Regions from separate parts of the Vibrio sp. VB16 genome, predicted to be linked through region 2. Evidence: predicted binding sites of a transcription regulator. Region 2 holds the regulator's gene; each other region holds the start of a gene.
What was found. Region 2 encodes MetJ, which represses methionine synthesis genes. Its sites were predicted from a motif close to TTAGACNTNTANANGTCTAA; they were not measured.
Positions count from the first base shown of each region.

Region 1 (10,645 bases), 580 kb from region 2:
GAACGGTTCGCGGTACCGCGAGAAGTTTAGAAATATAGGGAATCAGCGGCAGATTCAAAATGATCAAGACAATATTTCCGATGTACATCGAAATGATGACAGACCAGAATATTTCAGGATGCTCTACAAATAAGCGAGGTCCAGGCTGAATTCCGTAAGCAATTAACGCCCCAAGCATAATCGCCGTGGTGCCGGATCCAGGAATACCAAGGGTTAGCAATGGTACAAACGACCCACTAGATGCGGCATTGTTGGCGGATTCGGGTGCAACAAGGCCTCGTAGGCTGCCTTTACCAAATTCATTTTGTTTTTCTTTTGGTGCTAGGTTTCGTTCTAGACCATAAGCTAGAAAGGCTGCAATGGTGGCACCCGCGCCGGGAAGTACACCAACGAAAAACCCAAGAATAGAAGAACGAATAGCAACAGGCGCAACATCTTTGAACTCTTCCTTGGTCACTTTCATGCTACCAATGTCGACCATTTTTTCCTGTTCTTTAGGGTGATTCTCTTTTTCTGGCTTTAGTATCCCCATCAAGGTTTCGCCAAGGGCAAAGGTGGCCATCGCCAGCAATAAAAAGCTGAACCCATCCATTAGATCAGTTAAACCAAAGGTAAAGCGCTCAACGCCGACGCCTTTATCAATACCAACGGTAGAAAGCATTAATCCAAGAATAGTCATCATCCATGCCTTAATTACCTGTCCTTTTCCGGCAAATGCGGCTACGGCAGAGAGGCCCACTAGCATTAAAGCAAAATAGTCTGGTGACTGAAAGCTTAACGAGACCTTAGCTAACGCTGGGGCGGCGACCAGTAGCATGATGGCTGAAAGAGTACCACCAGTAAATGAAGAGTATGCCGCTAATGCCAACGCCTTTCCAGCCTGACCTTTTTGTGCCATCGGGTAGCCATCAAAAGCAGTAACAACGGTAGAGGAACAACCAGGGGCATTGATAAGAATTGATGAGGTTGAGCCTCCGAAAACCGCGCCGTAGTAGACACCAGCCATAAGGATCAATCCAGAAGAGGGTTCAAGCCCATAGGTGATTGGGATCATGAGTGCGATGGCTGAAATTGGCCCTAGGCCAGGCAACATACCAATGAAAGTACCAACAAAACAACCGACAAATACCATGAAGATATTCATTGGTAATATAGCGGTGGATAGGCCCTGTAAAATTCCGTCTAACATAATAACCTCCTACCAGATTGTAAAAATAATGCCCGGTTCTAGATAGATATCTAATCCTTGGGTCAACATTAAATAAAAAAGGATGACAAAAGGAAAAGAGGCACCAAACAATATTTTTTTATTACGTTCTCCTAGCAAGTAGAATCCGATCATTAAAAAAAAGCCCGTCGCTAATACAAATCCAAGATAGGTTAACCCCACACCATACAGCGCCATGAGCAGTAAAAACGACCCTAATAACCGCCAATGAAATTGCGTAATGTCGGTTTTCTCTTTGTCGGATGAAGTCGAAACTAGCAACAACAGCGACAAAACAATACCAACCACAGTCAAAATAGTCGGCAGAGTTCGAGCCGTGAAAGGTTCGTATTCGTCACCGGGAAAAAAGGGAATGAGCGATGATTGATATCCATAACATAGACAGACAATCAAAAAAATTATCGCGCTTATTCGATCTCCAGATAGTACGCTTGATCCGTTAAACCGTATCGAGTTGTTATTGGCCATAACGCTCCAAAATTATCCATTAAAACAGAAGGAAATGATAAATAATCAGGCCATAGGAGACTATGGCCTTGTCTGATTTACTTGTTTAGAAAGCCAAGTTCAGTCATAAGTGCGCCGGTTTGTTTTTCTTGTTCTTCGAGAAACTTGAAAAAATCATCAGAGGCTTTGTAGTTATCAATCCAGCCATTACGATCTCTTACTATGGTCCACTCATCGGTGGTATACATCTTCGATAGTACGGCATTCCATTCCTGCACTTTTTCTTTGCTTATTCCCGGTGCTGCGAAAAATCCACGCCAGTTGGCAAAAACAGTGTTGTTGCCGTATTCCATTAGCGTTGGAATGTTTGGTGCGGCTTCTAAGCGTTTCGGTGCTGTGACCGCTAACACGGTTACTTGACCTGATTTAGACATTTCAAGGACTTCACCCAGCCCAGTAGAAAGTAATTCAGTTTCACCAGAAAGGAGTGCGGCCATTGCTTTGCCACCTGCGTCATAAGCAATGTAACGAACGGATTTCGGGTCAAACCCTTCACCTTTAAACGCTGCGGCTACGACGAGATGATCCATACTGCCGCGTGCTGAGCCTCCGGCTATTTTTACACTTCGAGGGTCCGCCTTAAAATCGGCAACCACATCTTCCCATGTGGCATATTTTGAATCTGAGCTTGTCACAATGGCACCATAGTCTGCGATGGTAGCGGCAACTGGGGTTAAATCACGAAAAGATTGTGGAAAAATACCGGTTAAAGAACGAACCACAATAGGGGTTGAGTTCACCATTAAGGTATCTTGTTGTCGGTCTGCAGTTTCAATTAGATGCGCAATAGCTTTACCGCCGCCGCCCCCAGACATATTTTGAAAGGAAGCACTGTCGATGATATCCGATTTTATTAATACATCTCCGGTACCACGAGCGGTCATATCCCAGCCTCCACCAGCTCCACCGGGAATGAGAAAATGTATTTTTTCCATATCGGCAGAATAAGCACTCAATGAGAAGGTTGTAGCGGCAATCGCCAGGGTTATCGTTGTTTTATAAGACTGATACATGGTCACGCTCCTTATGTGTTTTTAGAGATAGCATCGTGTCTATCCCATCAGATTACTCAAATGTTAATCATTTGTTAAAGGGGTGGCAATATAGGTAAAATAATGAAGATAAAGTCCATTAAGTAGATATTGTTCATACTGTTCATGAAGAAAAACAGAGAACGTTGTGCTCTACGCTTTTGTCGATTGGCAATGTAGCGGGTCTGAAGTTAAAGCGAAGTATGTTGAAAAATTAGCCATAAAAAATGCCGGATAAATCCGGCATTTCTGCGTGACACCTTTACGTTGTTCGGGTTATTACCAGCCCTTAACGACACCACCTTTAAAGATCTCAGATGCGGCTTTATAGACCTCATCTGTTTGGTAGGCTTTTACGAAATTTTGTACTTTTTCTGACTCGACATTGTCAGTACGTGCCACAATCAGGTTTACGTATGGAGACTTTTTGTCTTCTACGAATATGCCATCTTTCTCTGGTGTTAGATTGATGCTGCTCGCATAGGTCGTGTTAATGATTGATAGTGCAACATCGTCAAGAGAACGAGGAAGTTGTGCTGCGTCTAGCTCTACGATGGTGATGTTTTTAGGGTTCTCTACGATATCGCGAATGGTGCCAGAAAGGCCAGTATCGGCGCGTAGTTTAAGCAACCCTTGTTGCTCAAGAAGTAGTAATGAACGACCTAAGTTAGTTGGGTCGTTAGGGACTGCGATACGTGAGCCATCAGCAATTTGGTCAACGGATGTAACCTGCTTAGAGTAACCCGCAATAGGGTAAACAAACGAGTTACCTGCGATAGCAAGCTTGTAGCCACGGTCAGCAATCTGTTGATCAAGATAGGGCTTGTGCTGGAAGGCATTGATATCTACAGAACCATCATCAAGTGCTGCGTTAGGCGTGACGTAGTCAGTGAACGTGACAAGTTCAACATCTAAGTTGTACTTCTCTTTTGCTACTTTTGCCGCTACTTCAGCCACTTGAGCTTCTGCTCCTGCCATTACACCGATTTTTATTTTGTTGCTATCCACTTCTTTGTCACCGCAGCCTGCCAATATTAGAGTTGATGCCGCTGTCGCTGTTATGAGCAAATTTTTAAGACTAAATTTCATGTTACCTCTCCTTAGTTTGTTGTGATTATTATTATCTGTGGTCAACACGACGGACGAATGTATCGCCTATCGATTGAATTATTTGAACCAGTACTATCAACATCACCACGGTGACCGCCATGATGACAACATCATATCGATGAAAGCCGTATCGAATGGCGACGTCACCTAGACCTCCACCACCAACGGTACCTGCCATGGCTGAGTAGCTTACTAGTGTGACTAAAGTGATAGTGACGGCATTGATTATGGTAGGCAGAGCCTCAGGAAGCAGTACCTTGGTAATGATTTGGAAAGGCGTTGCTCCCATAGATTGTGCCGCCTCTACAAGGCCACCCGGGACTTCAAGCAATGCGCCTTCAATTAGACGGGCAACAAAGGGGATGGCACCGATGGTAAGAGGGACGATTGCGGCTGTTGTACCGATAAACGTACCAACTAAAAGTTTTGTTACTGGGATGATAGCGACCATTAGGACCAGAAATGGTACTGAGCGGCCAATGTTCACAACGGCACCTAAGCCACCATTCAATTTGGTGTTTTCTGCAAGGCCACCTTTTTTGGTGATGTGTAAGATAACACCTAGCGGAATACCTACTGCAAATCCGACCAAACCAGAAACGGCAACCATATAAAGCGTTTCACCTGTGGCGCCCAATAATAGGCCACTATTAAAGCTTAACCATTGAGTAATAGAATCAAAGGACATAACCAAGCACCTCTACTTTAACTTTGTGTTCTTCTAAAAATTTGATCGCTGCATTGTCATCTTCTTCTGAGCCAAACAACTCTGCGACCATCATTCCGAACTTAACACCGCCTGCGTAATCTAGGTCGGAACTTAAGATGCTCACATCGATATTAAACTGACGAGAGATCTGGCTCATAACGGGGGCATCTACTGTCTCTCCAGTAAATTCAAGCCTGACGAGCGGATGCGTTCCGTCAATACGATCTGGTTGTAGCCTAGATTGGTAGTCCTCTGGAATAGAGAGGTCTAACGTAGAGCGAATAAAACTGTGCGCGAGTTCTGTTTTCGGGTGAGCAAAAATTTCACCAACCGTGCCTTTTTCGACAAGTTCACCGTCTCCTATGATGGCGACTTGATGACATATGCCTTTAACAACATCCATTTCGTGAGTAATGAGTAGAATAGTTATGTTCAGTTTACGGTTGATCTCTTTCAGCAATTCAAGGATTGATTGTGTAGTTGCCGGGTCTAATGCACTGGTGGCTTCGTCACATAGCAAGACTTTAGGGTCAGACGCTAACGCTCTTGCAATGGCGACACGTTGTTTTTGACCACCACTTAGGTTGGCCGGATAAGTGTCTCGTTTATCCTCTAGCCCCACCAAAGATAATAACTCGGAAACTTTGGTGTCTATTTTCTCCTTGTTTATGCCTGCAAGCTCTAGAGGCAAGGCAATATTATTAAAAACAGTGCGAGAAGAAAGCAAGTTAAAGTGTTGAAATATCATACCAATATTGCGACGAGCTTCGCTTAACTCTGATTTAGATAACTGAGTCAAATCGACTCCGTCGACGACAACGTTACCCTGTGTAGGGGCTTCTAACATGTTTACACAACGGATAAGTGTGCTTTTTCCTGCACCGGAGGAACCTATAACACCAAATATGTGGCCTTGTGGAACGGTTAGGTTTATCTCTTTTAAGGCGTGAATTTCTTTTTCGCCTTGATAGAACACCTTGTTAACGTTGCTGATTTTAATCATGTAATAAAACCTAATCAGGATAATTAGAATAAAGTATTGGTTAACTTTCTAAACTGTAGATTATGCTAGGGCTATCACGTTTTTATGTCAATAGATATTTTTACGTCTAGACGTCTGTAGCTCCATTTGGAGCGTGTTATTTGGATGTTACGGCGTTCTAAACGCGATAAAACGACATTAAACAAACCTTGTTGTTTGAGGATAAATGGTGATTAGCGTTGTAAAGCGTGCAATAATTTCGATCTAAATATCTAATGAGGATAACGCTTTGGCTAAACCTGCTGTGTTTTTAGACCGAGATGGTGTGATTAATGTCGATCATGGGTACGTTCATGATGAACATGATTTTGAATTCATCGACGGCGTCTTTGAAGCGACAAATAAATTACAACAGATGGGGTATCTTTTGGTTTTGGTCACGAACCAATCCGGTGTTGCCCGCGGGTTGTTTAGCGAAGATAGGTTTCTCTCATTAACTGAGTGGATGGATTGGAACTTTGTCGATAACGGTGTTGAGTTCGATGGGATCTATTACTGCATGCACCACCCAGAGCATGGTATTGGTGAATATAAACAAGACTGTGATTGCCGTAAACCCAAGCCTGGCATGTTTCTTTCTGCGCGTGATTTCTTAAAGATTGACATGAAGAATTCGGTTATGGTCGGTGATAAAGCGGAGGACATGATGGCCGCGGAAGCGGCTGGTGTTGGCACTAAAATATTAGTCAGGACCGGCAAGCCAGTGACAGACAAGGGAGCATCTATTGCCTCGACGGTACTTAACAGTATTAAAGACGTACCAGCATACCTTGAACAGATATAAAGGTTTTAGTGTGAATATAAAGTGGCTTTTTATGTCAATAATTATGGTGTTGGTTGGATGCAGTTCGACCATAGAACCGTTCTATGTTTGCAATAACGGAACGCAGTTTACGGTGTCAACTATAGACGAAAATACAGCAGAAATAGTCATGGCGCATAAACGTATCGCACTAAAACAAATTCCAGCGGCTTCGGGAAGCAAATATCAAAACACGGACCGTGAATTGTTGCTTTGGCTAAAGGGAACCCGAGCCATGTTGACACTTAGTTCGGATACGGTTGTAAATTGCGATCAGGTAATGAATTGATGCCAACAAAAAAATTGACTATTCATGATATTGCAAAACTTTCTGGTGTTGGTAAGTCAACGGTTTCTCGTGTATTAACCAATGACCCTAAAGTGAAGCCGGATACCCGTGAACGGGTAGAGAAAATAATTGCAGAGTCTGGTTATGTACCGTCGAAATCAGCGCAGTCTATGCGCGGAGGTAGCCAGAAGGTTGTTGGTGTTATTATCTCTCGTCTAGATTCTCCTTCCGAAAATAGCGCCGTCAGTAGTATCCTCGATACACTTTATAGTGCCGGATACGATGTGGTTATCATGGAGAGTCAGTTTGATAAAGATAAAACCAACGACCATCTAAACGTACTCAAAAAGCGAAATGTTGATGGTGTTATCCTTTTTGGTTTTACTGGCTGTGATATTTCTCGTCTGGTTGAATGGAAAAGCAAAATCGTCGTCATTGCCATGGATGTGGAAGGTATCTCGTCGGTCGATTACGATAACGCGGGTGTGATTATAAAAGCACTGGAGCATATAAAGAACCATTCTTTATCGGAAGTGGCTTATATCGGTGTCGATATAAGCGATAAATCAACCGGTGAGACTCGTCTAAATGCCTATTTAGATTGGTGTAAAAAGAACGGCACTACGCCTTGTTATAGCACCGGTCAATTGAGTCACGAAAGTGCTTATCAACAGGTCGATTCAATTTTAAATGAAAAAACTCAAGCGATTGCTTGCGCCAGTGACTCCTTAGCTCTAGGTGTGATTAAAAGATTACAAGAGCTTTCACGAGATGAAGTGATGGTGACTGGTGTGGGTGGCAATCAACTACTTTCCTTTCTTTTTCCTAACACGTTCAGCGTTGACCCTGGCTATGAAGAAGCGGGCTGTTATGCCGCTAACATGCTGATATCCCAGCTTTTAGGGGATAAAACGGAAAAACATATCACTCAAATCCCAATTAATTAGATTGAATATCTAACGTCTTGTTTATATTGATATAAATAAGATCAGATGTGACCTTGCTCAATTAATGGGACTGTTCCCATTTTATATTTACACATAATCGTGCATTATACTTTCCGTTAGTGGGAATGTTCCCATTAATTGTTTGTTTTGTTTTTCAACCTCAATGTCTGTGATGATAAGCGTTAATTTTTTGGGGTTTGGTATAGACTTTAATAAGTTATAAAAGGGTGAGAATAATGAGTAATATTGCAAGAGAAGATATTGCACGTCTTATAGAGTTAGTAGGCGGTGGAGATAATATTGCCAGTGTCAGTCACTGTCTAACGCGTTTACGTTTTGTATTGCAAGATACTGAAATCGCAGATGTTAAAGGTCTAGAAACCTTAAAAATAGTCAAAGGCTGTTTTACCAATGCCGGTCAATTTCAAGTCGTTATCGGAACGGAAGTTGATGAGGTATATAAAATACTAATTGAAATGACGGGCCAGTCGTCCTCGTCAAAAGATGAAGCAAAAGTGGCTGCTCGTCAAAATATGAATATCTTAGAGAGAGGCATCTCCCATTTAGCCGAAATTTTCGTGCCTCTGCTACCCGCTATTATCACTGGTGGTTTGATCTTAGGTTTCAGGAATGTCATTGGCGACATCAAGATGTTTGATGGCCAAACCCTTACGCAGATTAGTCAGTTTTGGGCGACGGTACATTCGTTCCTATGGTTGATCGGTGAAGCGATATTTTTCTTCCTCCCTGTTGGGGTTTGTTGGTCCACGGTTAAGAAGCTAGGTGGGACACCGATACTTGGTATTACACTTGGTGTTACCTTAGTGTCGCCGCAACTGATGAATGCTTACATGATAGGTAAAGCGGCGCCAGAAGTATGGGACTTTGGGTTGTTTGTTATCGAAAAAGTAGGCTATCAAGCTCAGGTTATCCCAGCGATGCTTGCGGGTGTGGCACTGGCTTTCATTGAAACGAACCTTAAGCGAATTGTCCCATCGTATTTGTATCTTGTTGTCGTACCGTTTGTGTCGATTATTCTTTCGGTAGTACTTGCACATGCCCTAATTGGCCCTTTTGGCCGCGTTATCGGTAATGGTGTCGCGTTTGCTGCGAAAGTCGCAATGACGGGCGATTTCGCAATACTTGGTGCTATGGTATTCGGCTTCTTGTATGCGCCACTTGTTATTACGGGTGTTCACCATACGACTAACGCCGTTGACCTGCAATTGATGCAAGAGCTTGGTGGAACACCGATTTGGCCACTTATCGCACTTTCTAACATCGCACAAGCTTCTGCGGTCGTCGGTATCATCATTATCAGCCGTAAAAATGGCGAACGTGATATATCTGTGCCTGCGGCAATCTCTGCCTATTTGGGCGTAACAGAACCGGCAATGTACGGCATCAATCTAAAGTATAAATTCCCAATGCTGAGTGCGATGGTTGGGTCGGCGGTTGCAGCGGCAATTTGTGGTAGTGCTGGTGTCATGGCTAACGGGATAGGTGTTGGTGGCTTACCCGGTATCCTTTCTATTCAACCTCAATACTGGACGATATACGCAATTGCCATGTTGGTTGCTATCTTACTACCTATAACATTGACTCTATTTTTCTACAAAAGAGCACAGTTAAAAGGCGAATTAGAAGTCGCAAGTGCATAAGCCCTTTTGGGGTGGTCAGATTGGCCACTCCATTTTTGTAAAGATAAATTAGAGAGATGATTATGAATACGGCAGAGTGGTGGCGTACCGCAGCAATTTATCAAATCTATCCTAAAAGCTTTTGTGATAGTGGATCAAAAGGTACTGGGGATATTAAAGGTATAACGAGTAAACTTGATTACCTTAAACTTTTGGGCGTTGATGCTATTTGGTTGACGCCAGTTTATCAGTCTCCAATGATAGATAATGGCTATGATATTTCAGACTATTACGCTATCAACCCAGAATTTGGAACCATGGCTGATTTTGATGAATTGCTTGCTATAGCACATCAAAAAGGTATTCGCATAATCATGGATATTGTCGTAAATCATACGTCAACAGAGCATAAGTGGTTTCAAGCTGCACTTGGTAATATAGAGAGTGAGTATCGAGATTACTATATCTGGAAAGACCCGATAGAAGGACAACCGCCAACTAATTGGCAATCCAAGTTTGGAGGCAATGCGTGGGAGTTAGACCAGAAAACAGATCAATATTATCTGCACCTATTTGCTAAAGAACAAGCGGATTTGAATTGGGAGAACCCCAAAGTTCGTCAAGAAGTTAAAGATGTAATCAGTTTTTGGGCAGAAAAGGGCATTGATGGATTCCGTTTAGATGTCATTAACCTGATATCTAAACAACAAGATTTTCCTAATGATTATGCTGGTGATGGGCGTCGATTTTATACCGATGGACCCAAGGTTCACGAGTACCTTCAAGAGATCAGCCGCGATGTTTTTCAGAAATACGGCAGTGTAACCGTGGGAGAAATGTCATCGACCAATCTGGAACACTGCCAACAGTACTCTTCCTTAGATAAGAAAGAATTGTCTATGGTGTTTAACTTCCATCATTTGAAAGTTGACTATAACAATGGTGATAAATGGACTAAAAAACCATTTGATTTTATAGAATTAAAACAGATATTTAGTCATTGGCAGAGCGGGTTGAACGGGAAAGGTTGGGGGGCGTTGTTTTGGTGTAACCATGATCAGCCTCGTATTGTAAGCCGTTTAGGTAATGATACAGAGTACCTAATTGAATCTGCGAAAATGCTTGCTACCTCGATACATATGATGCAAGGGACACCGTATATTTATCAAGGTGAAGAAATCGGGATGACGAATCCGAAGTACACTTCGATTGAACAATACCGTGATGTAGAAAGTACCAACATCTATGACATTATGGTTAACGAACGAGGTATCGATAAGGATGATATGTTGGATATTCTGTCTCACAAGTCGAGAGATAATTCCAGAGCACCGATGCAA
Region 1 is NZ_CP087590.1:2,802,318-2,812,962, reverse strand. It holds gene IUZ65_RS12835 (tripartite tricarboxylate transporter permease) at 1-1,189, opposite strand, end outside; gene IUZ65_RS12830 (tripartite tricarboxylate transporter TctB family protein) at 1,199-1,696, opposite strand; gene IUZ65_RS12825 (tripartite tricarboxylate transporter substrate binding protein) at 1,774-2,748, opposite strand; gene IUZ65_RS12820 (MetQ/NlpA family lipoprotein) at 3,046-3,855, opposite strand; gene IUZ65_RS12815 (methionine ABC transporter permease) at 3,887-4,564, opposite strand; gene metN (methionine ABC transporter ATP-binding protein MetN) at 4,554-5,588, opposite strand; gene gmhB (D-glycero-beta-D-manno-heptose 1,7-bisphosphate 7-phosphatase) at 5,857-6,411, shown strand; gene IUZ65_RS12800 (MliC family protein) at 6,443-6,718, shown strand; gene treR (trehalose operon repressor TreR) at 6,718-7,665, shown strand; gene treB (PTS trehalose transporter subunit IIBC) at 7,902-9,326, shown strand; gene treC (alpha,alpha-phosphotrehalase) at 9,383-10,645, shown strand, end outside.
Region 1: the regulator MetJ is predicted to act here: its motif matches at 5,687-5,706, upstream of metN (methionine ABC transporter ATP-binding protein MetN).

Region 2 (10,645 bases):
AGCCAATTCAACCAACTCGCTAAATGGAATAGACCCATCAAATTGTTGGAAAAGCCACGATAAAGTACCTGAAAATATTCCAGAGAATGCTGTGATTTCATCGCCACTTTCGCGCAAATCACGAACCGTATGATTGATCGGTAACCCTGCACCCACGGTTGCATTATATAGCCAATGACGCCCTGTTTTTGCAAATGCATCCTGTACTTTATGGTAAAACTCACTTGAAGCAGAACCCGCAACTTTATTGGCAGAAATTAGGTGTAAGCCTTTTTCAGCAATAGTGGGGTATTTCATTGATACCACCTCACTCGCCGTCACGTCGAGTACGATTACCTCATCATACTCTTGTTGGTGACTGAGTTGCTCTAGCCATTCATTACCATCACTTTCTACTGCTTCATCTTCATAACGACTAAGTACACTCGAGGCCTCAATACCAGCCATATTCATCCAATATGTCTGGCTACCCACTACACCTATTAATTCAAAACTCATACCTCGACGTTTTTCTATTTCGCCTTTCTGCTTAGCGAATAGTTCTAGCCAACTAGAACCGATATTGCCTTTACCACATAAAACCAAACCAACTCGCTTTTGTGCCTGAAAGAGTTGAGTGTGGATTCCCTGTACTAAAACAGAGGTATTAGATGTACGTAAAACGGCCGCTAAACTCAAACCTGATTCCGCTTCACACATAAATTCGACTGGTGCATTTTTTAGCTGCTGATAAAAGCCATGACTATGAATTGGGTTTTTCGTTACACCAGCACCAACAGCGGCGACCATTGAATAACCTTCTTTAAGCCGAATATCTGCCTCCGTTGCCGAGTCATGTAGATAACTAAGGGCACCGGATGCGACTTCTGCTGTGTAGGCAAGAAGCAGCTCGCCTTGATCCGCTTGAACTTCATAAGCCAACGGTTGTAATTGAGCTCGTTGGAGTCTTTGTAGCACTTCTTCTTTGGCTCTTTCAAATTCATGTGCGTGGCTAAATATCAGCTCAATAAGCAAAACTTCATCAAGAGAGGTTACTATCTTCGCCCCTCTACCTGAAGCCAACACTCTTTCGATTCTGGTTGAGCCGGCTTCTGGTTGATAGCTGCACCGAAGCTCTAATTCCATCGCACTTTGAGCCACGGGTTGCAGTGTTCTACTATGTAACACAGGTGCTGCCAACCTAGCTAGCTCACTGGCCTCATCTAAGCGTAGAAGAGGCAATAAACAAGCATCATTAACCTTTCGAGGATCGGCACTATAGACACCACAGACATCGCTCCAAATGGTCACTCGATGAACTTCCGCTAATGCACCAATAACCGTCGCAGAGTAATCAGAACCATTTCGGCCAAGCAAAACCGTATCCCCTTGACGATTCTTGGCCATAAAACCGGTAATGACTAATCGGTGTTGAGAATGCTGTGCCAATACTTCTTTCAATAATGGCCATGAGCTCGAACGATCAACCTCTGGTTGCGTGCCAATGTCCGCTCTCAAAAAGTCACGTGAATCGATAGCGACTGCCGCCATTTTTGCTTGACACAAGAGTTGTGAAAGCAACCTTGAAGACCAAACTTCCCCAAGCCCAAGAACCTGAGCTTCTTGCTCTATTGTTAATGGGCTTTGTAAATCAGCTAGGGCAGTAAAATCGGTATGAAGATGGTCCAACATTTTATTGGGTTCATCAATTAACTGTTGTATCAAATCTGACTGAAATCGACGCAATTCCGTTAGTATTTCATGTGCCGTTCGTCCATCTTTATTTAAAGCACTCAACCAATGGATGAGTTGATTGGTCGTGTCTCCAGCCGCAGAAACAACAATTAAATCTTCACTTTGAGAGTACTCGGCAAGAATATTTCTTACTCGTTTATAACACTCTGGATTGGCTAAGCTGCTTCCACCAAATTTATGAAGTTGACGTGTAGCGGTCATTTAAGCTGTCTCCTGAACTTTTTTAAATGCATTATCAAGATCTTCGATAAGGTCTTCACTATCTTCTAGCCCAACCGATAGCCTTAACAGTGTTTGTGCTATCCCTGCCTCTTTTAAGGCCTCTTCACCCATTGCTCGATGTGTCATTGAGGCAGGATGACAGATTAAGCTTTCTACGCCACCAAGTGACTCAGCTAATGAAAAGAGAGATAAAGCGCCAACAAACTCTTCAAGCTTATCCATCGGGCCATTAAAATCAAAACTCAACATAGAACCAAAACCAGATTGCTGCTTTTTCGCAATTTCGTGGCCCGGGTGATCTGGCAGACTTGGGTGATATATAGTGCCAACAAGATCTTGTTTTGAGAGAAAAGCTAAGATCTCACGAGAACTCTCTTCATGGATCCTCATTCGAGCGCCTAAGGTTCTTATGCCGCGTAACGTCATGTAACTATCAAACGGCGTTCCCGTCGCCCCAATACAATTCCCCCACCAGGCAAGCTCTTCGGCATGCTCTTCTGTCTTGGTAACGATAACCCCACCAATCACGTCCGAATGACCATTAATATATTTGGTTGTAGAGTGAATCACAAAATCCGCACCCAGATCTATAGGCTTTTGGTATATAGGTGTCATGAAGGTATTATCAACCGCGACCAGCGCACCAACAGTGTGCGCTTTCTCGCACGTTTCTTGAATATCAACCACTCTAACCAATGGATTAGATGGTGTTTCTAGTAGCACCAACTTAGGTTTTTTGGCTAATGCTTCATCCAGTGCGCTTAGATCGGACTGATCAATAAATAAAACGTTAAAGTCCCCTTTTTGAGCCCGAGTATTAAAAAGTCGATAGGTACCGCCATAACAATCATTCGGTGCAATAATAAGGTCATTAGGCCCAATAAAAGTAGAAACCCAAAGGTTTAGCGCTGACGTTCCGCAATTAGTGACTACCGCACCCTTTCCCGACTCTAGATCGGAAAGGGTTTGCTCTAACATGCCCCGATTTGGATTTCCTGAACGGGTATAATCATATTTAGGCACATCACCAAAACTTGGAAAGCTATAATTGGTCGACAAGTAAATTGGAGGCACAACGGCATGAAACTGAGAGTCAGATTCAATGCCCGTTCGAACGGCGATAGTGGCGGGTTTCTTTTGTTTCATGTGCTGGCTTTCCTTTGCGATCAATTCAGTTTTCATTTTTCTTTATCCGCTAACTATAACTGAATCTTGAACGTTAGAATTAATAACAAGACACTTTACTGTTAGTTTTTTAAGACGTCAATAGCTCTAGACGTCTATATGTCTTTGCTTATGGCAGTAAATCCCGCTAGAATTCTATCCCATAATTGTTTTATGACTATTTTGACAAAGGTGAGCAATGGCTGATTGGAATGGCGAATACATAAGTCCATACGCAGAACATGGAAAAAAGAGTGAGCAAGTTAAGAAGATCACCGTTTCCATCCCTCTGAAAGTTTTGAAAATTTTGACTGATGAACGAACTCGTCGTCAGATTAATAACCTACGACACGCAACGAATAGCGAACTGCTTTGCGAAGCATTCTTGCACGCTTATACAGGTCAACCATTACCAACAGATGAAGATTTGAGAAAAGATCGTCCTGATGATATTCCAACTGAAGTTAAAAAATTAATGACAGAAATGGGAATTGAATTTGAAGCGTTTGACGAAGAATAATTAATCGGTTGGGGGGAAATACTTCACCCAATTGAATTATTTACACAAGCGTGATTATTTTTCTATTTACTTAATACCCATAAACCCGTCATTCCTGATATCACAGGAATGACGGGTTTATGGGTTAAAAACGATCAATATGTTCTATTTTGAATCTCTTTTAGCACATGTAGTTCTCTGGTAGTTCAATTCTTGCAACACCAGACTCTACTGCTGCTACCGCGACGGCTTTGGCAACACGTGGAAGCAAGCGTGGGTCCATTGGCTTTGGTATAATATACTCTTTACTGAACTCAAGTTTACTTACCCCAGCAGCCTTCAATACACCTTCCGGTACCGGCTCTTTAGTCAATTGACGAATCGCTTCAACGGCGGCCAATTTCATCTCTATGTTTATTTCACTTGCACGCACATCTAACGCACCACGGAAAATAAATGGAAAGCAGATAACATTGTTTACTTGGTTTGGATAGTCTGAACGACCGGTACCCATAATTAAGTCATTTCTGACTTGGTGAGCAATCTCGGGTTTAATTTCAGGATCTGGATTTGAACAAGCAAAGACAACGGGTTTATCAGCCATCAATTTCAATGCTTCAGCTGGTAACAAATCTGGCCCTGATACACCTAAGAACAGATCAGCGCCTTCTATAACATCCTCCAACGTACGTTTGTCTGTATTGTTAGCGAACATTTTTTTATATTCATTTAGATCTTCACGACGAGTATGGATAACGCCTTTGCGATCCAACATGTAGATTTTCTCACGCTGAGCACCACATTTAATCAAAAGTTCCATACATGCTGTAGCGGCCGCACCAGCACCAAGACAGACGATGGTTGATTCCTCAAGCGTTTTGCCTTGAAGCTCTATAGCATTAAGCATACCTGCTGCTGTAACAATTGCTGTGCCATGTTGATCATCATGGAACACAGGTACATCACAACGCTCGATAAGTTGACGTTCAATCTCAAAGCAATCAGGGGCTTTAATATCTTCCAAATTGATGCCACCAAAGGTATCCGCGATGGCTGCAACTGTATTTACAAACTCTTCAGTAGTCCGATGTTTTACTTCAATATCGATGGCATCTAAATTAGCAAACCGTTTGAAAAGCAGGGCCTTACCTTCCATCACTGGTTTTGACGCCATTGGACCTAAGTTACCTAAACCTAAGATAGCAGTACCATTAGATATGACAGCAACCGTATTACCCTTTGCCGTGTACTTGTAAACGTTATCAACATTCTGTGCGATCTCCCGCACTGGCTCGGCAACGCCGGGGCTATACGCCAGCGCTAGATCTTCAGCAGAATCTGCAGGTTTAGTGAGTGCTACCGCCGTCTTACCTGGAGTCGGGTAAGCGTGATAATTAAGTGCTTGTTGACGAAAGTCATCTTGTTGGTTGTCTTCGGACATCAGATTTATTTCCAGTTGTAATTGGCAGGGGAGGTTTTTAGTATTCAGATAGATAGTAAATGATCACGACAAAACTTCCTACATAGAAAAAGGTTTAAGTCATAAAGTTTATTTTTATTGTGAGATCAAAAAAAGGACGCATAAGCGTCCTTTTTTATTCGGAATTACAACATAGCAATTACTTGCTAGATAGTGCACCGAAACGTTTGTTGAAGCGATCTACACGTCCGCCAGTATCAACGTTACGTTGCTTACCAGTGTAGAACGGGTGACATTTGTCACATACGTCTAGGTGGATAGATTCTTTTGCAAGAGTTGAGTTAAACTCAAAAGAATTACCGCAAGAACAAGTTGCGCTAACTGCTTTGTATTCTGGGTGGATACCTGTTTTCATGGGAAAACCTCATTATAGGCCGTGTCGCCATTCGATTCTAAGCCGAACACCACACGTATTTACACAAATTGGCATAAATTGATATACCGTCAAGGCGCAGTATATTAATGAAACAAGACATTGGAATCAACTCATTTGAATCTTTTTTCAACAAATTCTTCTTTTCGCGCCTAAATGACTCACTCTGCGCACATATTGTGTCTACCACCTCCCCCTAGTGATATGACACTTTCGTTCCAGTCAATGAGCATCTCTCGTAATTACATTGCGCATCAACTACACTATCCCCTCGTTTCATTAAGCTGACTACTCATCAATAATGCGTCCAACCATTGCTCAAATTGCCCTACCAGTGCCGCTAGACAAGAGGTTTGATTATCTCATTCAAGCTCATCAATTTCCGGTTATCGGTGGTCGTGTATCCGTTTCATTTGGTAGACAAACGCTTGTTGGAATAGTTACTGCTATGGTTCATCAGTCCGACTTCCCAATAAATCAGCTAAAAAGCATCAAGCAAGTATTGGATGTCGAACCTATTTGGCCAGATAATCTTTACACACTTCTTAATTGGTGCAGTCAGTTCTACCAATACCCTTTGGGCGAAACTCTTAGTAATGCGCTACCAACGGCTCTAAGAAAGGGCAAAGCTGCTGAATTTGCCTCGCTTATAGAATGGCAGATCACTGAAACTGGCAGAAATCAATTAATGAGTGGGCTTGGTCGCGCCGTGAAACAAGCCAAGGTAATGCACTTACTTGAAAATGGTTCGATAACACATCAACAAATGATTGATGAAGCGATCTCCAGTTCAGTGTTAAAAACCTTAGATGAAAAAGGTTGGATTGTTTCTACAGAAACAAAACCCAAGACGGATCGTTGGCTAGAGGAACTAGAAAATGCAGGTGAAAAACCAAAATTAAACGAAGAACAAGCGGTCGCTATCGCCACAGTGAACAGCAATAACAACTTTGGTTGTTATCTATTAGAAGGCGTAACAGGATCCGGAAAAACAGAGGTTTATCTGAATCTGATCAAACCTATTTTAGACGCTGGCAAGCAGGCCCTAGTTCTGGTCCCCGAGATAGGACTCACACCTCAGACCATCAATCGATTCAAAAGAAGGTTCAATGTTCCTGTTGCCGTTATTCATTCTGGATTAAATGACACAGAAAGGCTCAATGCTTGGTTATCAGCAAGAGAAAAACAAGCCGGCATTGTTATCGGTACCCGCTCCGCATTACTGACTCCGTTTAAAGATCTCGGCATTATTATTGTCGATGAAGAGCACGACACGTCTTATAAACAACAAGATAGCCTTCGGTATCACGCTCGAGATGTGGCCATAATGCGAGCTCATAAAGAAAATATCCCTATTGTTTTAGGCTCGGCCACACCTTGCTTTGAAACCTTGCAAAATGCCATATCAGGCAAATATCATCATCTTATATTAAGTAAACGAGCAGGTAATGCCCTACCAGCTACACATAAAGTATTGGATATAAAAGGACTCTATTTGGAGGGCGGATTATCGGCGCCTCTAATTGCTGAAATGAGAAAGCACTTAGCGTCGGGCAATCAAGTAATGCTATTTCTAAACCGTAGAGGGTTCTCTCCTGCATTAATGTGTCATGAGTGCGGATGGATAGCGGACTGTAAAAGGTGCGATGCATACTACACCTACCATCAAAATAAAAATGAAATGCGATGCCATCATTGCGGCTCTCAACGCCCAGTAGTTAGTCAATGCCAAGGCTGTGGTTCGACGCAACTCGTCACGGTAGGCGTGGGCACTGAACAATTGGAGCAACAACTCGAATCACTATTTCCTGAATTTAAAACATTACGGATCGATCGCGATAGCACAAGACGAAAAGGCTCATTGGAAGCGGCATTAAAGAGCATTCGGAACAATGAAGTTCAAATACTGATTGGCACTCAGATGCTCGCCAAAGGCCACCACTTCCCTGATGTCACTTTAGTCGGTTTACTTGATGTGGATGGTTCTTTATTCAGCAGCGATTTTCGAGCCTCAGAGCGATTAGCTCAACTCTTTATTCAGGTTGCAGGTAGAGCGGGTAGAGCAAGTAAACCAGGTGAAGTGTTATTACAAACACACCACCCAGAACACCCTTTATTACAAGCACTTCTCTACAAAGATTACCACCACTTCGCACAAACTGCGTTGCTAGAAAGGAAGCGAGCGATGCTCCCACCTTTCACCTATCTAACGCTATTTAGAGCGGAAGCAAATAACAGTGATTTGGTAGAAGATTTTTTGAGACAGGTCAGACATACACTTGAGTCCAATCCATTATTTGACAACTATTCTATGATCATGGGACCCACACCTGCACCTCTAGCAAAAAGGGCAGGGAAAGCGCGATGGCAACTCCTACTGCAAACGCCACACAGAAGCACTATGCAAAAGCTTTTACATAGTGCAAAGGCAGCCATACAGTTGTTACCTTTAGCCAAGAAAGTTCGCTGGTCTATAGATATAGAACCCCAAGACTTAAGCTGATGATTCATCAGTCGAATGTATCGTGCTTTTTATATTCGCCAATGCGACAAAGCTCACACAACTTATGCAAAATTTGTTACTCTACCCGTAAATTACATTTCTCTAAAGCAATACACTTAGAGCATAAACATATAGTTACATAACAGTTATCATCGTTAGGATATCAGAGGTTAATTATTTATGGCGACAATGAAGGATGTTGCCCAGCTTGCGGGTGTTTCAACCGCTACGGTCTCTCGCGCTTTAATGAACCCAGAAAAAGTTTCTGCGTCAACTAGAAAACGTGTAGAAGACGCTGTACTAGAAGCTGGATATTCCCCAAACTCTTTAGCTCGAAATCTCCGTAGGAATGAATCAAAGACAATTATCACCATTGTTCCGGATATTTGTGACCCATATTTTACAGAGATCATTCGTGGTATTGAAGACGCAGCGATGGAACATGGTTATCTAGTTCTACTTGGTGATAGCGGCAAACAGCAAAAAAGAGAAAGCTCTTTCGTTAATCTGGTTTTTACTAAACAAGCTGACGGCATGTTACTGCTTGGCACCGATTTACCATTCGATGTCAGTAAACCTGAACAAAAAAATCTCCCTCCTCTGGTAATGGCTTGTGAATACGCTCCGGAATTAGAACTACCAACCGTGCATATTGATAATTTAACATCGGCATTTGAAGCGGTTAATTATCTAACCCAAATGGGTCACAAAAAAATTGCGCAAATTTCTGGTCCAGAAAAGGCAGCGTTATGTAAATTCCGACATCAAGGTTATCAGCAAGCTTTACGTAGAGCCGGAATAGCACTCAATTCAACTTACACCACTCAAAGTAATTTCACCTTTGAAGGTGGCGCTAAAGCACTTAGAAAACTACTTTCATTACCAGACGCGCCAACAGCCATATTTTGCCACAACGATACCATGGCGATTGGTGCAATACAGGAAGCGAAAAAACTGGGCTTGCGTGTGCCTCAAGATCTGTCAGTGGTTGGTTTTGATGATATTCAATTTTCTCAATATTGTGATCCTCCATTAACCACGGTATCTCAACCTCGTTACGAGATTGGGCGTCAAGCAATGTTAATGATGCTAGAGCTACTTAAAGGTAGAGATGTAAGAGCGGGTTCAAGATTACTTGAGACAAAACTCGTTATCAGAAATAGCGCGGCTCCCCCTAGAGCCTAGTGATTCAATCTGAATTAGAGATCTCTAGTTCACTCTCGAGCGGTGCTTTAAGGCCCCGCTTTTTAAACTACAATTGTCTTCCAGATACATTTTGGATTACCATATTGATACCTAAATTTGGCTGACATGTTATGGCAAATAGAGATTACGTAAAACGGGGCCAAGGCACTCGTAAAAGCACAAGAAGCAAAAAGGCACCTACAAGAAAACCGTGGAAAGCGGGTTTACTCGCCGTCCTTTTATTAGGAGGGTTTGGTTATGGCCTATATATTCTGAGTAATGATCCTGAGCCCCCTATTCCACCTGAAGCGAAGCAAACGTCTAAACCTAAGACGACAACCAAAAAGAAAACCAGTTTGCCAGAATTGCCCAAAGAAGAATGGGATTATGTGAAATCTCTACCGAACAAAGAGATTGAAGTGGAAGCAAAAAAACAAGTCGTATCAACCATTCCATATATTATGCAATGCGGTGCCTTTAAGTCGCTGAGCCAGGCAGAAGAACGTAAAGTTAATATTGCCTTTCAGGGCATCAGCAGCAAAATTCGCAAAAAAGAAGGCAGCAGTTGGTATAAGGTGGTTTTGGGGCCATATAAGCTCAAACGAAACGCTGAAAAAGACAAGCACGCATTACAAAGAGCCAAGATTGAACCTTGTGCTATTTGGAAAGAAACCCAATAAGCGACGCAAAAACAAAATATTATCCCCCCAAAAGCGAGATAGTTAACTATCTCGCTTTTTTCATCCTTGAAATCCTTCTAAATTATCCTCATATATTCGCTATCTCACTAGTAAAATGAAAAGAGGCTATTCTCGTGACTACCATTGTATCTGTACGTCGTAATAATAAAGTTGTTATTGCTGGTGATGGACAAGTATCTCTAGGCAATACCGTAATGAAAGGTAATGCTAAAAAAGTTCGTCGTTTGTATAACGACAAAGTGATTGCAGGGTTTGCAGGCGGTACCGCTGACGCGTTTACTTTATTTGAACGTTTCGAAAGCAAGCTACAAATGCATCAAGGTCACCTCACAAAAGCCGCCGTTGAACTGGCCAAAGACTGGCGCAGTGATCGTGCTCTTCGTAAACTAGAAGCGATCCTAGCGGTCGCAGACGAGACAGCTTCACTCATCATCACGGGTAATGGTGATGTGGTTCAACCAGAGAACGATTTAATTGCTATTGGGTCTGGCGGCAACTTTGCTCAAGCTGCGGCTATCGCACTCTTAGAAAACACCGAATTGGATGCACGTGAAATAGCAGAGAAATCACTAAACATAGCGGGTGATATTTGCGTATTTACTAACCATCAACACACAATCGAAGAACTATAATTCTCTGCTCAGAATTAAGGAATAAATACATGTCGGAAATGACACCTCGTGAAATTGTTCACGAATTAAACCGCCACATTATTGGTCAAGAAAAGGCAAAACGCGCGGTGGCTATAGCATTGCGTAATCGCTGGCGTCGAATGCAACTCGAT
Region 2 is NZ_CP087590.1:3,384,334-3,394,978, forward strand. It holds gene IUZ65_RS15410 (bifunctional aspartate kinase/homoserine dehydrogenase II) at 1-1,935, opposite strand, end outside; gene IUZ65_RS15415 (O-succinylhomoserine (thiol)-lyase) at 1,936-3,102, opposite strand; gene metJ (met regulon transcriptional regulator MetJ) at 3,320-3,640, shown strand; gene IUZ65_RS15425 (malic enzyme-like NAD(P)-binding protein) at 3,801-5,060, opposite strand; gene rpmE (50S ribosomal protein L31) at 5,239-5,454, opposite strand; gene priA (primosomal protein N') at 5,774-7,975, shown strand; gene cytR (DNA-binding transcriptional regulator CytR) at 8,156-9,160, shown strand; gene IUZ65_RS15445 (SPOR domain-containing protein) at 9,292-9,840, shown strand; gene hslV (ATP-dependent protease subunit HslV) at 9,975-10,493, shown strand; gene hslU (HslU--HslV peptidase ATPase subunit) at 10,523-10,645, shown strand, end outside.

Region 3 (10,645 bases), 670 kb from region 2:
CTGTTGTGGCAGCTTTTCTTTTGCGTATTGGATAATTGCGTTAGAAAGCTGCTTAAGCACACCGCTTTCCAGTTGCCAGTGATGCCAATATAACGGGTTAGAGATACTAAGCTCAGGAACAATATTAACTAAGCTCCCTTTTTTAAGTTCATCACTAATTTGCAGTTTAGGAATCAATGAATACGCCACTCCTAAGGTGGTCAAATTAACAAACGCTTCTGAACTTCTTACTGTATGTTTAACCACACTTGTGATCGACAAAGAGAAGTTTTTTTGAATAAATTGCTCATGCATATGGTCGTATTGATTAAATACAACAGCTGGCGCCTTCATTAAGGATTCTCTGGTAACACCGTCAGAGAAATAACGTTGGCAAAAGTCCGGGCTTGCTACACATATATACTCTGAAACCCCTAAGAAATCGGCTACGCAACCAGGTATTGAATTGTTTTCTATACATATTGCTCCCACTACTTCTCCTGTCCTTAGTTTCTCTAACGTTCTGTTTTCATCATCAACAATGAAGTTAAGCGCTAATTTGGACTCCAAAAGAATCGGAGCAAGGCTTGGCAACAGCCAAGTGGCTAAACTGTCTGCATTCGTCGCTATTGACACATCGATGGGTAGATCACTATCGCTGCTGTTTAGATCCGGTAGGAGATCTTGTTCCAACAAAGAAACCCTACGATAAAGCCCTAAAAGTTTTTGACCTACAAGCGTTGCTCTCGGTGGTTGCTCTCTTACCAAGACTGGTTGTGAAGACCACTTCTCCAACTGCTTAATTCTTTGAGAAACAGCCGATTGAGAAATGCACAATTTTTTTGCTGCTTTCTCAAAACTGCGATAGTCCACCACCGCATCTAGCGTTTCTATCCATCGGTAATCCAAACCTCTCATTGTTATTCCTTTGCAGTCATTAGCTTTGCTTATTATATATTAATATTATTAAATTTATTTATGTTAGTGCATTCATTATGCTGTATTCAACTTCTAAACAACATTAAGGTACAGGTGTGAATTTTTGGATTTTATTTCAAGGTTTTGGGTTGGGAGCGAGCATGATCATCCCCATTGGTGCGCAGAACGCTTATATTTTAAATCAAGGGATAAAAAAGAATCATCACTTAACCGCCGCTACGTTGTGCAGCTTGATAGATGCATTATTAATTTCACTTGGTGTTTTTGGTGGCGGTGCCATTTTGTCTCAAAACGAACTTCTATTAAGCACGGTAACTATTGGTGGTATTGCTTTTCTTACTTTTTACGGTTACTTATCTCTAAAAAGTGCCTTTCAATCTCAAACTGAAAATCTCAATATCAATACCATTACCAAAAGTCGACGCAGCGTAATTCTAAGTGTGTTCGCTGTATCTCTACTCAACCCACATGTCTATTTGGATACCGTTGTTGTCCTCGGTTCCATTGGAGGTCAATTTGAAGGGAGTGATAGGTTATCTTTCGCTATTGGCACCATGACCGCTTCATTTGTTTGGTTTTTTGCCTTATCAATTGCGGCATCTAAGCTCGCGCCAACACTGTCAAAACCCAAGGTCAAAGCAAGTATCGATATAGGTGTCGCTCTAATTATGTTTCTGATTGCGGCTTCTCTTGCCAAAGGACTTATCATTCAACATCTATAACGGACAAAATTTACAATTCAATTAATGATTTTTTAGTCTTGGAAGTAACCCTTTCTAAATACAAAAAATAACACTCAATTTTTGTCCAAAAAAAAGCCCCAATTAAGGGGCCTTTTATAATGAGAGGATTGTAACTTAACCCTCTTTGTTTAGATGCACATCCATCTGTGGGAATGGTATCTCAATGCCTTCTTTATCCAAGCCTTCTTTTATAGCTTGAAGGGTATCAAAATAAACGGCCCAGTAGTCCGCAGTGCTGCACCAAGGGCGAGCAACAAAGTTAACCGATGAATCAGCAAGAGCAACGACACCAACTGTGATTCCCGGCTCTTTTAAAATACGTTCATCAGCTTCAAGGATTCGAGTAATTACTTCTTTAGTTTTCTGAAGATCTGCAGAATATGATACACCGATAACATGATCAATACGGCGAGTATCATGATGCGAATAGTTAACAATTGCCCCACCAATCACACTACCATTAGGAACAACAACCATTTTATTATCAGGTGTGGTTAATACCGTTTGAAATATTTGAATAGATTGAACAGAGCCAGCTACACCACCGATTTCAACATAGTCACCCGACTTAAATGGACGAAACGCAACAATAAGGACACCCGCGGCAAAATTAGAAAGCGATCCTTGTAAGGCTAGACCAACGGCTAAACCTGCAGCACCAATAACCGCAACCACAGAGGCGGTTTGAACACCAAGGCGACCTAACGCAGCAATCAATACAATGACAAACAAAAGATAACGAACTAATGCATGGACAAAATCAACAACCGCTTTGTCCAAGTTTTTCTTATTTAAAGCCTTGGCGACCGTGTTTGCTATACCTTTTACAATCAAGTTACCAATAAAAAGAATCAGCACAGCAGAGAGGATATTTACGCCGTATTGAATCAATAGTTCTGAGTTATCGGTAAGCCACGTCTCTGCCATTGAGAGACTCTCCGTTACACCTGCAACTACCGTGTCTTCACTCGCCATTTTTCCATCCTTAAACATTAGTTATACAACGTCCTTTACGGCTATAAGAATTTTATTCCCATAGCAAAGACGTCGTGATTTATACCGCTTTAGTCAGCTCAAAACAAAATTACATAAAATTAATTTATATTGCATTAGCATGCTGTTGTTTTATCGTTCATAAAGAGACACGTTTCTTGTTCGGTAGACGATAACGCAACCACCAAGAAAAGATCCAGACTCTAAATTAAGAATAACGACATTTTCACTACTAATGTTGTTTATTGTTATGCAGTTGTGAAATTTAAGCACAAAAAAACCGCTCAATCGAGCGGTTTTTACTATTTAACGATTTAAACGAATTATAATACGTCTACAGCATTAAGATCAGAGAACGCTTTTTCAAGGCGCGTAACCATAGAAACTTGAGCAGCACGTAACCATACGCGTGGATCGTAATGTTTCTTGTTAGGTGCTGACTCACCAGTTGGGTTACCGATTTGACCTTGCAAGAAATCGCGATTAGCAGCTTCGTACTGACGGATACCATCCCAACATGCCCACTGAGTATCAGTATCGATGTTCATTTTGATAACACCATAACCGATAGACTCTTGAATCTCTTCTTCAGAAGAGCCAGAACCACCGTGGAATACGAAGTTAAGTGCATTTGGTGCAAGACCAAATTTCTCAGTACAGTAAGCTTGAGAGTCACGTAAAATAGTTGGAGTAAGTACAACGTTACCAGCTTGGTAAACACCGTGTACGTTACCGAAAGATGCCGCGATAGTGAAGTTAGGGCTGATAGCATTCAACTTCTCATATGAATATGCAACATCTTCAGGAGAAGTGTAAAGCTCAGACGCGTCCATATCAGAGTTATCTACGCCATCTTCTTCACCACCAGTACAACCTAGTTCAATCTCTAGAGTCATACCCATTTTCGCCATGCGAGCAAGATATTGACCACAAATTTCAATGTTTTCTTCAAGAGACTCTTCAGAAAGATCGATCATGTGTGAAGAAAATAGAGGCTTACCCGTTTGAGCGAAGAACTCTTCACCTGCGTCTAGCATTCCGTCAATCCAAGGAAGAAGCTTCTTAGCTGCGTGGTCAGTATGCAGAATAACTGGAACACCGTAAGTAGCGGCAACAGCGTGTACATATTTAGCACCCGCTACAGCGCCTAGAACCGCAGCACCTTGACCTTCTAGCTTAACACCTTTACCAGCGAAGAATGCAGCACCACCGTTAGAGAACTGAACGATAACAGGAGCTTTAGCTTTAGCTGCTGCTTCTAATACTGCGTTTACAGAATCAGTACCAATACAGTTAACTGCAGGAAGTGCGAAGTTGTTTTCTTTTGCAACTTCAAATACTTTTTGTACGTCTGCTCCAGAGATAACACCTGGTTTTACGAAATCGAAGATCTTAGACATGGAATGAGTCCTATTTTCTGTCGTTTTAAATTAAATTCTTAAAAATTTGCAATCGTTTGCTCATAACGCGCAGGCATTCTAACAATAAATAGCCAGCATCAGCAAACACAAAGGCGAGAGTATATTCCCGCCTCCATAAATCATTATGCTTTAGCACGTTCTTCTAGCATTGCTACAGCAGGAAGTACTTTGCCTTCAACAAACTCAAGGAATGCACCGCCACCTGTTGAGATGTAAGAAACATCTGCTTTAATACCGAATTTGTCGATAGCCGCAAGAGTATCACCACCACCAGCGACAGAGAAACCTTCTGAATCAGCAATGGCTTTAGAGATGCCAGCGGTGCCTGCTTCAAAGTTTTTGAATTCAAATACACCAACAGGGCCATTCCAAAGAATGGTTTTAGCGTTGCTGATAATTTCAGCAAGAACCGCAGTAGATTCTGGGCCAAGGTCAAAAATCATGTCGTCATCTTGAACCTCAGAAACATGCTTGATTACCGCTTCCGCATTTTCATCAAATGCTTTTGCACAAGCAACATCAGTTGCTACAGGGATTGCACATTCTTTCATCAATATCTTAGCGGTTTCAACTAGGTCTGCCTCGTATAAAGACTTACCTACATTGTGACCTTCAGCTGCGATAAATGTATTCGCAATACCACCACCAACAACAAGCTGGTCGGCAATTTTAGAGAGTGACTTAAGAACGGTTAGTTTAGTTGAAACCTTAGAACCACCAACAATAGCAACAAGAGGACGCGCTGGATTGTCCATCGCTTTGCCTAGTGCTTCAAGTTCTGCAGCAAGAAGAGGGCCTGCACAAGCAATTGGTGCGTTAGTTCCAACACCGTGAGTTGAAGCTTGAGCTCGGTGAGCAGTACCAAACGCATCCATTACAAATACATCACAAAGCGCCGCATACTTCTTAGAAAGCGCTTCTTCATTCTTCTTTTCGCCTTTATTAAAGCGAACGTTTTCAAGAACAACAAGCTCACCCGTGTTTAGTTCTAGACCGTTTAAGTAATCTTTTGCAAGTTTTACTTCACAATCAAGTGCATCATTTAAATAGTTAACTACAGGTGCTAGAGAGAACTCTTCAGCATATTCGCCTTCTGTAGGACGACCTAAATGTGAAGTAACCATTACTTTGGCGCCAGCTTCTAGGCACATCTTGATAGTAGGAAGTGATGCTAGAATACGTGCATCAGAAGTTACTTTACCGTTTTTTACTGGCACGTTTAGATCAGCACGAATAAATACACGTTTACCTGCTAGATCCAGGTCAGTCATCTTGATTACAGACATTGTTTGTCCTCTCGATTTATAAATTTAAGAAAGTTTATTTAGCTCGGCATATACCAAGCATAGAAATTCTTTAACTGCTATGTCATGTGGGGGTAGATTTCATTTATTTCAATGGGCAAATAAATTATTTAAGCTACTTTTTACATGACAGCATTGCAATAGTTGTGTCTAGCATTCTATTGGCGAAACCCCATTCGTTGTCACACCAAACTAGCATTTTCACTAGACGACCATCACTCACTCTAGTTTGCGAACCATCCACGATTGCACTGTGTGAATCGTGATTGAAGTCGATCGAAACTAAAGGCTTCTCAGTATAGTCAACAATGTGACGTAATGTACACTGAGATGCCTCTATGATGGTTTGATTTACGTCATTAACTTTCACTTTTGTGTTAATTGTGACGCTTAAATCCATTGCCGTCACATTTACAGTGGGCACTCGCACCGAAATTGCTTCAAATTTGTTGGAAAATTTCGGAAATATTCTTTCGATTCCTTTATGAAGTTTCGTATCCACAGGAATAATTGACTGACTAGCAGAGCGAGACCTTCTCAGATCCGGATGATAAGCATCAATAACTTGTTGATCATTCATCGATGAATGAATTGTCGTGATGGTGCCAGAGTCGATTCCAAATGCATCATCTAATACCTTGATTATCGGTACGATACAGTTAGTTGTACAGGATCCATTTGACACAATATTATGCTTATCCAGAAGTGTTTTATGGTTAACACCATAGATGATGGTATTGTCTAGATCGTTTGCTCCTGGATGAGAAAACAGTACCTTTTTTGAGCCCGCAGCAATATGTTTAAGCCCATCGTCTCTATTTCCATATACACCCGTGCAGTCTAAAACAACATCAACTTGCAGATCTCTCCACGGCAGTAGCTCAATATCCGCTAAATGAAGAATTCTAACCGAATCGAACTCACCATTCTGATGATGGATAAAAAGGTGTTCTTGGTCGTTAGATACTTTTTTACCAAAACGTCCATGGCTAGTGTCGTATTGAAGAAGATGCGCCATCGCATCCGGTTGTGCCAACTCATTTACGGCAACAACTTGAATCTGGTTATTTTTACCACTTTCATAAAGCGCACGCAGCACATTACGACCTATCCGGCCGAAGCCATTAATTGCTATTCTTAGCATCGACTGAAATCTCATCCTTTTTGTTTGAACAAGGATAATACTGGATATAGAGATAAATCGCATGCAGAAAAAAACCGAGCAATCTGCTCGGTTTTATTTCGCGATGGCTCGTACGGTTACGCGAGCACTTCATTCGCGGCTTTAACCACGTTCTCGACAGTAAAGCCGAACATCTTGAAGAGTTCACCCGCTGGAGCCGACTCACCAAAGGTGGTCATTCCGATAATACGACCGTCAAAACCAACGTACTTGTACCAGAAATCAGCAATACCCGCTTCAACAGCAACACGGGCTCTTACGTCAGCAGGTAGAACGGCTTCACGGTAAGCGGCGTCTTGCTTATCAAATACATCCGTTGCAGGCATAGAGACAACGCGTACCTTTTTGCCTTCGGCTGTCAGTTGCGCGGCGGCTGCAACGACAAGCTCAATTTCTGAGCCAGTGGCAATAAGGATAAGCTCAGGCTTACCATCACAATCCTTCAATATGTAGCCACCCTTAGCAATGTCAGCAACTTGAGACGCGTCGCGCTCTTGCTGTGCTAGGTTTTGGCGAGAGAAGATAAGCGATGTTGGGCCGTCTTTACGCTCAATAGCGAATTTCCAAGCCACGGCGGATTCAACTTGGTCACAAGGGCGCCATGTGCTCATGTTTGGTGTCAAACGTAGAGAAGAAACCTGCTCAACCGGTTGGTGCGTTGGCCCATCTTCACCCAAACCAATGGAGTCATGCGTATAAACCTGGATATTCTGCACTTTCATCAGTGCAGCCATGCGTAAGGCATTACGTGCGTATTCCATAAACATCAGGAAGGTCGCGCCGTAAGGAACAAAACCACCGTGAAGGGCTAAGCCATTCATGATAGCCGTCATACCGAATTCACGCACACCGTAATGGATGTAGTTACCCGATGCATCTTCCGGTGTGATTGACTTAGAGCCAGACCACATGGTGAGGTTTGAAGGCGCAAGGTCAGCCGAGCCACCCATAAATTCAGGTAGCATCGCACCAAACGCTTCTAATGCATTTTGAGACGCTTTGCGTGAAGCGATATTCGCTGGGTTAGCTTGAAGGTCTGCAATGATTTGAGACGTTTTTGCTTCCCATTCTGCTGGTAGCTCACCGTTTACGCGGCGTTTGAATTCTGCTGCAAGCTCTGGATATGCTGCTTCATAAGCTGCAAATTTCTCGTTCCACGTTGCTTCCTTAGCTGCGCCTGCTTCTTTTGCAGACCATTGCGCATAGATTTCCGATGGAATTTCAAAAGGACCGTGCTCCCAGCCTAACGCTTTACGTGTTGCAACAATTTCGTCTGCGCCTAGTGGTGCGCCGTGACAGTCGTGAGTACCTGATTTGTTAGGAGAACCAAAACCGATCACTGTTTTAGTACAGATAAGAGTAGGTTTACCCGTTTCTGCTTTCGCCGCTTCAATCGCTGCATTGATAGCCGCTGCATCGTGACCATCTACCGCAGGGATAACATGCCAGCCGTACGCTTCAAAACGTTTCGGTGTGTCGTCTGTAAACCAACCGTCTACTTCGCCATCGATTGAGATGCCATTGTCATCCCAAAATGCAACAAGCTTACCAAGGCCTAAAGTACCCGCAAGAGAACACGCCTCGTGAGAGATACCTTCCATCAAACAGCCATCGCCCATAAACACATAAGTGTTGTGGTCAACAACGTCGTGACCTTCTTGGTTAAACTGAGCGGCCAATGCTTTTTCAGCTAATGCCATACCCACGGCGTTAGTGATACCCTGACCAAGAGGACCCGTCGTGGTTTCAATGCCTGGTGCATAGCCATATTCTGGGTGACCTGGTGTTTTCGAGTGTAGCTGACGGAAGTTTTTCAAGTCGTCAATAGAAAGCTCGTAACCTGAAAGGTGAAGCAGAGAGTAAATCAGCATAGAGCCGTGGCCGTTAGACAATATAAAACGATCTCGGTCAGCCCACTCTGGGTTTTGTGGGTTATGGTTTAGGTGACCACGCCAAAGTACTTCGGCGATATCAGCCATACCCATAGGTGCGCCAGGGTGACCTGAGTTGGCTTTTTGAACACCGTCCATGCTAAGGGCACGGATTGCATTTGCTAGCTCTTGCTGAGAAGGTAGTTGAGAAGGCATGTCTGCTCCTGAGTAGATACACGAATTCATTGATTAAGGTGAACGCTAGTTAACCTAAACACAGTTAATTAATAGCGGCGCTATATTCTCTCAGAGCGAAATTAGGACTGCAATCGATTTCCTCGCCAATTATTAGCGAATATCTAACACTTTTTGATGAAAGTCATCTCATCTACTTAAATTTGTATTCACGTACTCTATGATCCAGTTCAAAAAAAACTTGTATTTCTAGCTTCAAATACTAAAATAGACGTCTAGATGTAAAAACGCCTACTCAAGCGTATTTTTTGCACAATTCATTTTCTTATTTTTTAGAGGTGCTACATGGCATCTTTTTTAACGTTTTAATACGGAGCTGTCTACTATGGCTAAACATCTATTTACTTCTGAATCTGTTTCAGAAGGCCATCCAGATAAAATCGCAGACCAAATTTCAGATGCTGTTCTTGATGCCATCCTTGAGCAAGATCCTAAAGCACGTGTTGCTTGTGAAACCTATGTAAAAACTGGCATGGTCATGGTTGGTGGTGAAGTAACCACATCTGCATGGGTAGATATTGAAGAGATCACTCGTCAGACCGTTCGTGAAATTGGCTACGTTCATTCAGATATGGGTTTCGATGCGGACTCTTGTGCAGTACTGAATACCATCGGTAAGCAATCTCCAGACATCAACCAAGGCGTTGATAAAGCGGATCCAAAAGAGCAAGGTGCTGGCGACCAAGGCATCATGTTTGGTTATGCAACAAACGAAACCGCAGTATTAATGCCTGCACCTATTACCTATTCTCATCTACTTGTTCAAAAACAAGCAGAGGTTCGTAAAAATGGGACGCTAGATTGGCTGCGCCCAGATGCTAAAAGTCAGGTCACTTTCCAATACGATCAAGGCAAGATTGTAGGTATTGATGCCGTTGTTCTTTCAACTCAACACAGCGATACTATTTCTACACCGGATCTGCGCGAAGCAGTGATGGAAGAGATTATCAAGCCAGTACTTCCTTCTGAATGGCTAAGTAAAGAGACTAGCTTCTTTATTAATCCAACGGGTCGTTTTGTTATTGGCGGCCCAATGGGTGACTGTGGTCTTACTGGTCGTAAGATTATTGTGGATACTTATGGCGGTGCAGCTCGTCACGGTGGCGGAGCATTTTCTGGCAAAGATCCATCAAAGGTGGATCGCAGTGCAGCTTACGCCGCTCGTTATGTTGCTAAAAATATTGTTGCCGCTGGTTTTGCAGATCGCTGTGAGATTCAACTTTCTTATGCCATTGGTATTGCTGATCCAACATCGATTATGGTCGAGACATTCGGAACCGAAAAAGTGTCCCACGACGTCATCATCAAAGCCATTCGTCAGTTCTTCGATCTTCGTCCATATGGCCTACAAGAAATGCTCGACCTTCTTCAACCAATCTATAAGAAAACGGCAGCTTACGGCCACTTTGGCCGTGAAGAATTCCCTTGGGAAGCGACAGATAAAGTCGACGTTCTACGCGATTTTGCTGGGCTAAAGTATTAACGTTTATTCTGTTAAAAAAACGCTTAAAATATAACACGAAGCCCTCAATTATAGAGGGCTTCGTTATTTTTTCCCTAAAATTCATTCGTTTAACGCTTCACTTTCCTCTCCCCAAAATTGGACTAGACTTAACCTAGATGAAAATAATACTGAGTTGCAATCTCATTATCGAATGCACTTTTGTTATTACGTTTTCATCCCTTCAATTTTTGTAAATAGAGGTTCATCGTCGTTAGATTTAATGAACCTCTATTTGTTGGAATTGGTCATCAAGTTGTTAATCTCTTCTAGGGAGGCCACATGGCTACAATTGTGCCAGATAAACTACATAAAAAAGAATCTAAACAACATCATGTTCCTGATCATGACTACGCACGAACGATTGCTTGCAATAAGATCGATGCTTCCGCGCCCTTTCGTTGGGTGAGATTGGGTATTAAGGATTTTTTCCTACTACCAACCATCAGTTTTTTT
Region 3 is NZ_CP087590.1:420,601-431,245, reverse strand. It holds gene IUZ65_RS02125 (LysR family transcriptional regulator ArgP) at 1-897, opposite strand, end outside; gene IUZ65_RS02120 (LysE/ArgO family amino acid transporter) at 1,014-1,640, shown strand; gene mscS (small-conductance mechanosensitive channel MscS) at 1,776-2,636, opposite strand; gene fbaA (class II fructose-bisphosphate aldolase) at 2,978-4,054, opposite strand; gene IUZ65_RS02105 (phosphoglycerate kinase) at 4,198-5,361, opposite strand; gene epd (erythrose-4-phosphate dehydrogenase) at 5,495-6,523, opposite strand; gene tkt (transketolase) at 6,640-8,649, opposite strand; gene metK (methionine adenosyltransferase) at 9,014-10,171, shown strand; gene IUZ65_RS02085 (DUF2189 domain-containing protein) at 10,472-10,645, shown strand, end outside.
Region 3: the regulator MetJ is predicted to act here: its motif matches at 8,896-8,915, upstream of metK (methionine adenosyltransferase).